Regions from separate parts of the Arthrobacter sulfonylureivorans genome, predicted to be linked through region 1. Evidence: predicted binding sites of a transcription regulator. Region 1 holds the regulator's gene; the other holds the start of a gene.
The links. Region 1 encodes HrcA, which represses chaperone genes, less so after heat shock. Its sites were predicted from a motif close to TTNGCACTCGNNNNNNNCGAGTGCNAA; they were not measured.
Positions count from the first base shown of each region.

Region 2: groES (co-chaperone GroES) is a predicted target of HrcA. The motif match lies at 1,692-1,718, and genes of this name have one in related genera.

Region 1 covers NZ_CP093326.1:2,180,498-2,184,048, reverse strand. Annotated here, with positions in the region: gene dnaJ (molecular chaperone DnaJ) at 1-691, opposite strand, end outside; gene hrcA (heat-inducible transcriptional repressor HrcA) at 759-1,778, opposite strand; gene MNQ99_RS10175 (DUF3097 family protein) at 1,926-2,768, shown strand; gene MNQ99_RS10170 (DUF4870 domain-containing protein) at 2,877-3,299, shown strand; gene MNQ99_RS10165 (DUF1622 domain-containing protein) at 3,354-3,551, opposite strand, start outside.
Region 2 covers NZ_CP093326.1:1,193,449-1,196,999, reverse strand. Annotated here, with positions in the region: gene groL (chaperonin GroEL) at 1-1,126, opposite strand, end outside; gene groES (co-chaperone GroES) at 1,261-1,557, opposite strand; gene MNQ99_RS05860 (siderophore ABC transporter substrate-binding protein) at 1,905-2,852, shown strand; gene MNQ99_RS05855 (ABC transporter permease) at 2,906-3,551, shown strand, end outside.

The sequences.
Region 1 (3,551 bases):
CGGCCAGCTGGATCCGCGTTCCGGTTCCCACGCCGGCCGGGAGCTTGATGGTCAGCGAACGGCGGCTGCGGATGCGCCCCTCGCCGTTGCACTCGTTGCAGGGGTCGGGAATGATCGTGCCGAAGCCCTGGCAGCTGCCGCAGGCGGCCGTGGTCATGACCTGGCCCAGGATGGACCGCACGGCGCGCTGGACCTGGCCGGAGCCGCCGCAGATGTCGCAGGTGCGCGGGCTGGTGCCGGGGCGGCAGCAGCTGCCGTCGCAGGTGGGGCAGACCACGGCGGTGTCCACCTCGATCTTCTTGTTCACCCCGAAGACTGCGTCCTTGAGGTCGATCCGCACGTTGATCAGGGCGTCCTGGCCGCGGCGGGTGCGCGAGGCCGGACCGCCGCCCGCACCGGCGCCGCCGAAGAAACTCTCGAAGATGTCCTGGAAGGCGAAGCCGGAACCGGAGAAACCGCCGCCGAACCCGGTGTCATTGCCGTTTTCGTTGCCCGTGGTGTCGTAGACGCGCCGCTTCTGCGGGTCCGAGAGCACCTCGTAGGCGTGGCTGACCTGCTTGAACTGCTCGGCTGCCTCCGGGCCGGGGTTCACATCCGGGTGCAGCTTGCGGGCCAGCTTGCGGTAGGCCTTTTTGATTTCCTCGGTCGAGGCGTCCTGGCTGACACCGAGGGCGTCGTAGTGGTTGCTCACCTTGTAATACTTCACTTCCTGGAGATTGATTCACCGCCGACGGCGGCCGGTGCGGACGTTGCGCGGCCTAGGGCTGGCCGGCGAGAATCCGTGACAAATAGCGTGCGACGGCGCGCACTGCCGCCATCGTGGTGGGATAGTCCATCCGGGTGGGGCCGAGAATGCCGACCTTGGCGGTGGCGCCCGGCCCATAGCCGGTGGCGACCACCGAGGTTTCCACCAAGGAGCCGTACGGATTTTCCCGGCCGATGCTGACCGACATGCCGTGGGCATCCTGGTGCATTTCGGAGAGCAACTGCAGCAGGACCACCTGTTCTTCGAGTGCCTCGAGGATGGGGCCGATGCTCAACGGGAAGTCCACCGTGGAACGGGCCAGGTTGGCCGTGCCGGCCATCAGGATCCGCTCTTCGCTGGTGGCCGCGGCCAGCTGGGCAAGCGAGGCGGACAGTTCGTCGACGATTCCCGCGTGCGCGGGCTCCGCCGGCACCGGCGAGGTCCTCAGCCGGTGTGGCACTCCGGCCAGCGGTTTCCCGGACAGAGCGGCCAGGAATGCGGTGCGCAGAGTGGCCAGTGCATCTTCGGCCACGTCCACCGGCAGCAAGGCAACATGTTGCTCCACCTTGCCGTTGTCAGCGATCAGCACCACCAAGACGCGGCGGGGAGCCAGCAAGACGAACTCGATGTGCCGCACCTTGGCAGCACCCAACTGCGGGTACTGGATCACCGCTACCTGGTTGGTGAGCTGGGACAGCAGCCGCACCGTGCGTTCCATCACGTCGTCCAGGTCGTCGGCGCCGTCCAGCAGTTTCTGGATGGCCCGGCGCTCGGGGGCAGAGAGCGGCTTGACGTCAGAGATCCGGTCCACGAACAGGCGGTAGCCCTTGTCCGTGGGAATCCGGCCGGCACTGGTGTGCGGGGCAACGATCAGCCCGTCTTCCTCCAGCGCCGCCATGTCGTTGCGGATCGTGGCCGACGACACGCCTAGGCTGTGCCGGTCGACCAGTGCTTTGGAGCCCACCGGCTCCCGTGAATGCACATAGTCCTCGACAATGGCGCGGAGCACTTCAAGCCTCCGGACCTCGCTCACTGCACTCCTCCTGTCTTCGGCTCAACCTGATGACGGGTTGTTAGCACTCAACACGTCCAAGTGCTAAGTCTAATACGTTGCCCCCGTTGTTAGCATTGTCTTCGCGGCGGTGCCGTAGACGTACTACCTGTTAAGGACTTGAAGCATATGAGCAGCTACGGCTGGGGCCCCCAGGATCTCACCGCGCCCAAGGCCCGGGCCCTGCGCGAAGTCGCCGCCGAGCCGGGGCAGGTGCTGGAGGATGCACAGAGCGGCTGGGTCGGCGCCGTGGTCCGGGTAGAGAAGTCGGGCGGCGTGCATCTGGTCTCGCTGGAGGACCGCCGGGGCAAGGTGCGCTCCTTCCCGCTGGGATTCGGCTTCCTGTTTGAAGGCGAACCGGTGAACGTGGTGCCGCCGGCGCCAGTTGCGAAGGCTCCCGTCCGCCAGCGCACGGCCTCCGGCTCGGTGAAGGTGGAGGGCCAACGCGCCAGGGTGGCGCGCGCCAGTCGGATCTGGGTTGAAGGCAAGCACGATGCCGAACTGGTGGAAAAGGTCTGGGGCGACGACCTGCGGGTGGAGGGCATCGTCGTCGAACCCCTGCATGGCGTGGACGACCTGGCCGCGGCCGTGGCGGACTTCTCCCCCGGCCCGCAACGCAGGCTGGGGATCCTGGTGGACCATTTGGTGCCCCATTCCAAGGAGTGGCGGATTGCCGAGGCCGCCATGGCCGTCCCGGCGGCCGCCGGCAACGTGCTGATTGTGGGCCACCCCTACGTTGACGTCTGGCAGGCCATCAAGCCGTCGGTGATCGGCCGGGCGCAGTGGCCGGTGGTTCCGCGCGGCACCGATTGGAAGACCGGCATCCTCGCCGGTCTTGGCTGGCCGAACCGGACCCAGATCGACCTGGCCGACGGCTGGAAGCGGCTGCTGGGCAGCGTAAACAGCTATGCGGACCTGGAGCCCAGCCTGCTGGGCCGGGTGGAGGAAGTCATCGATTTCCTCACCGTCTGAGCCGGTTCCAGCGCCCGCTGCGGCCCCGGTCTGCACCGGGCCACAGGGTGGAACCGCTAGGCTAGGAACAGCAGTGAGCCATCAGCAGATTTTCCGAAGGTAGGTCCAGTGTCCGAGAACTCTGCTCGCAACCAGCAGCCGGAACGCAAGTCCGCTCCGCGCCCGCAGTACCAGAGCGCGTCGGCTTCCGCCTTGCCGCTGACCCCTTCCGAGGACCGGCAGTGGGCAACCTTGGCGCACTTCGGCGGGATCCTGGGCTGCTTCCCGTCGCTGGTGATCTACCTGATTTTCAAGGACCGGGGACCGTTTACCGCCCAGGAGTCCAAAGAGGCGCTGAACTTCACCGTCCCGCCCACCGTGGTAGCCATTGTGGCCAACCTGCTGATCGTCATTCCGGCCGTCAGCGGCATCTTTGCCGTCGTCGCCGCCGCAATCTGGGTCTTTCTCACGGTCTATTCCGTGATCGCCGGCATCAAATGCAACCGCGGTGTTCCGTACCGCTACGCCTACAACCTGCGCTTGTTCCGCTAAGCCCGCGGCCGCCCGGGCTGCCGCTGCGGCGGCAGAGTCCCGGTCATCCCGCCCTCAATCATCCTTCGCCACGGCAGACATGCCAGGCGTTGGGGCGGCCCTGCCCTGCCATGGCCATTTGCCGGTGATTTCCAACTCCAGCGACCAACTGAGGAACGTTCGAATCAGCACGATCGCGGCCAGCACCGCGACGCTTTCCAGCGTCGGACTGATGGCGACGGTACGGATGATGTCAGCGGCTACCAACAGTTC
Region 2 (3,551 bases), 990 kb from region 1:
TGATCACGCCGATACCGCCGGCCAGCTTGGCCAGACGTTCCTGCAGCTTCTCTCGGTCCCAATCGGAATCGGTGCGCAGTACCTCGGCCTGCAGCTGGGCCACGCGGTCCGCCACATCGGCGTCCGAACCGGCACCGTCCACAATGGTGGTGTTGTCCTTGGTGATGGTGATCCGGCGAGCGGTACCCAGCACTTCGAGGCCTACCTGGTCCAGCTTCAGACCGAGGTCGGCGGACACCACCTGGGCGCCGGTGAGCACCGCGAGGTCCTGCAGCATGGCCTTGCGGCGGTCGCCGAAGCCAGGAGCCTTCACGGCGGCAACGTTGAGCGTGCCGCGGATCTTGTTGACCACCAGGGTGGAGAGGGCTTCGCCGTCGATGTCTTCGGCGATGATGAACAGCGGCTTGTTGGCCTGCAGCACCTTCTCCAACAGCGGCAGGAATTCCTGCACGGTGGAGATCTTGCCCTGGGAGATCAGGATCAGCGCGTCCTCAAGGACGGCCTCCTGGCGCTCCTGGTCGGTGACAAAGTACTGCGACAGCAGTCCCTTGTCGAACTGCATGCCTTCAGTGAGCACCAGCTCGGTCTCCATGCCGGAGGCCTCTTCGATGGTGATGACGCCGTCCTTGCCCACCTTGTCGAAGGCTTCGGCCAGCAGCTTGCCGACCTCGGGGCTTTGGGCGGAGATCGTCGCGACCTCGGCTACCTTGTCCTCTACTTCGCGGGCGTTCTCCAGCAGGCGGGCGGCCACGGCCTCGACCGCTACCTCGATGCCATGCTTGAGGGCTCCCGGTGCGGCTCCGGCGGCCACATTGCGCAGGCCTTCCTTGACCAGGGCCTGGGCCAGCACGGTAGCGGTCGTGGTGCCGTCGCCGGCGACATCGTTGGTCTTGGTGGCGACTTCCTTGGCCAACTGCGCGCCAAGGTTCTCGTACGGGTCGTCGAGCTCCACCTCACGGGCGATGGTCACGCCGTCATTGGTGATCGTGGGGGCACCCCACTTCTTGTCCAGGACCACATTGCGGCCGCGGGGGCCGAGAGTAACCTTGACGGTATTGGCGAGCTTGTCGACGCCGGCTTCCAGCGCCTTGCGGGCCGCGTCGTTGAACTCCAACTGCTTTGCCATGAATTTGTTCCTTTCACGCGAAAAGCCCCGGCTGCGCTGCAATACAGCGGCAGCCGGGGCATTTCGGTTGTCCGTAGTTCCGGCTGAGGGCGTCGACTGCGCGCGCCCGAGCCGCCGGACTGAAGCTGATGGACTTACTTGGTGACGATGGCCAGCACGTCGCGGGCAGAGAGCACCAGGTACTCTTCGCCGCCGACCTTGACCTCGGTTCCGCCGTACTTCGAGTAGATGACTACGTCACCCTCGGCTACGTCAACGGGAACCCGGTTGCCATTGTCATCGACGCGGCCGGGGCCGATCGCGACAACTTTGCCTTCCTGCGGCTTTTCCTTGGCGGTGTCCGGGATAACCAGGCCGGAGGCCGTGGTCTGCTCTGCTTCGAGCGGCTGGACAACAATACGATCCTCAAGAGGCTTAATGGAGACCGACACTCGGCTCTCTCCTTTTCATGAGCTACGAATAGGTTTGGCCAAGGAGATGTCTGCCGTCGTCGCGGTGCCGGCAGGCGGTTCCTTGAATTAGCACCCACACGGGGAGAGTGCTAACTGCGACTCTATGAGACGGGTTAGCACTCGGTCAAGGCGAGTGCCAGCAGGAAGTGGATCCGACCCGCTTGCCGACCCCCATGTGACGCCACGAGGCTTTTCCGGTCGCGGGCCAAGTTGCGTAAGGCTTACCTAACCCGATAGTTTTCACAGTGCGCGCAAATAGCAAACGTTTATGTTGCCTAATGCCGAGCCCATCCCCGGGCCCGGCATTGACTAACGATGGAGTGTCAGTGAAAAAGCCCCTGAAGTCCGGCCTGATGGTTGTGACCGCAGCCGTTTCCATGCTCGCTATGAGCGCGTGCGGTCAGCAGACCGATGCCGCAGCAGGCGCCGGTGCAGAGACGATCAGCGTTGAGCATGCCTCGGGAACCACGGACGTGCCGGTGAACCCGGAGACCGTCTACACCTTCGACCTTGGCGTGCTGGACAGCCTCACCGCCCTGGGCGTCGAGGTTGACGGCGTCCCGGAGGCCGTGTTCCCCGAGTCTCTGGCGCAGTACGGCGAAGACAGCTACACCAAGATCGGTTCCATGAAAGAACCTGATTTCGAGGCGATCAGCGAGGGCGCCCCGGATTTGATCATCATCTCCGGCCGTACCGCTGAGGCCTACGGAGAGCTGAGCAAGATCGCCCCGACCATCGACCTGAGCGTCGATGCCGCCGCACCGGTCGAGAGCTTCAAGGAAGTCTCCACGACTCTGGGCGAAATCTTCGGCAAGGAAACCGAGGTCGAAGAGAAGCTCTCTGCCCTCGACACCAAGATCGAGGACACGAAGGCCGCAGCTGCCGACGCCGGCACCGGCTTGGTGCTGATGACCAGCGGCGGCGAAATGACTGCCTACGGCGCCGGATCCCGCTTCGGCATCGTCCACGACGTGCTGGGCGTGCAGCCCGCCGCTGAAGTGAAGTCCGAGGGCCCGCACGGTGAGGCGATCTCCCACGAATTCATTGCGGAAACCAACCCGGACCACCTGTTCGTGATCGATCGCGACTCGGCTGTCGGCGAATCCGGTGAGGCAGCCACCGCCGTCCTGGACAACGAACTGGTCAACGGCACCAAGGCGGCCAAGAACGACAGCATCACCTATCTGGATTCAGCCTCCTGGTACCTGGTGGGCTACGGCCTGAACAACACGGACGCGATGATCAGCGCCGTCCAGGCAGCCATTACGAAGTAGCACCCCGTAAGGCCGCCGGCTCTCTGCCGGCGGCCTGCGCGGTGGTCCGACCTATGGCTTCCTCCACGATTTCCACTCCTGCTCCGGCCCCGGCTGCAGCCGCGGCCCGGCGTTCCCGCCCCCGGGGATCCGGTGCGCAGCTCGCCTGGGCGGGCACCGCCGTCGTTATTTTGGCCTGTGCCAGCATGTTCGTGGGGGTCAGCGATGTCTCCCTGCCGGCACTGCTGTCCAGTGACCAGACCGCTTGGGACATCTTCTGGATCAGCCGGCTGCCGCGGACCCTGTCCGTGATCCTGGCCGGTGCGGCGCTGGGCATTGCCGGGCTGATCATGCAGCTGATGGCGCGGAACAAATTCGTGGAGCCATCCACCGTGGGAACCGTGGAGTCCGCTTCGCTGGGCATCCTGGTGGTCACCGTGGCGATCCCCGGCGCATCGCTGCTGGCCAAGATGTCGGTGGCCACTGTGTTCGCGGCGGCCGGAACCGGGCTGTTCCTGCTGGTGTTGCGCCGGATCCCGCTGCGTAACACGCTGATTGTGCCGCTGGTGGGCATCATGTTGGGCGGCGTGATCGCGGCAGTCACCACCTTTTTTGCCTACCGGTACGACCTGCTGCAGTCGCTGAACAGCTGGATGATCGGCGACTTTTCCGGCGTGCTGCGCGGCCGCTACGAACTGCTTTGGATCGTCGCGATCCTGG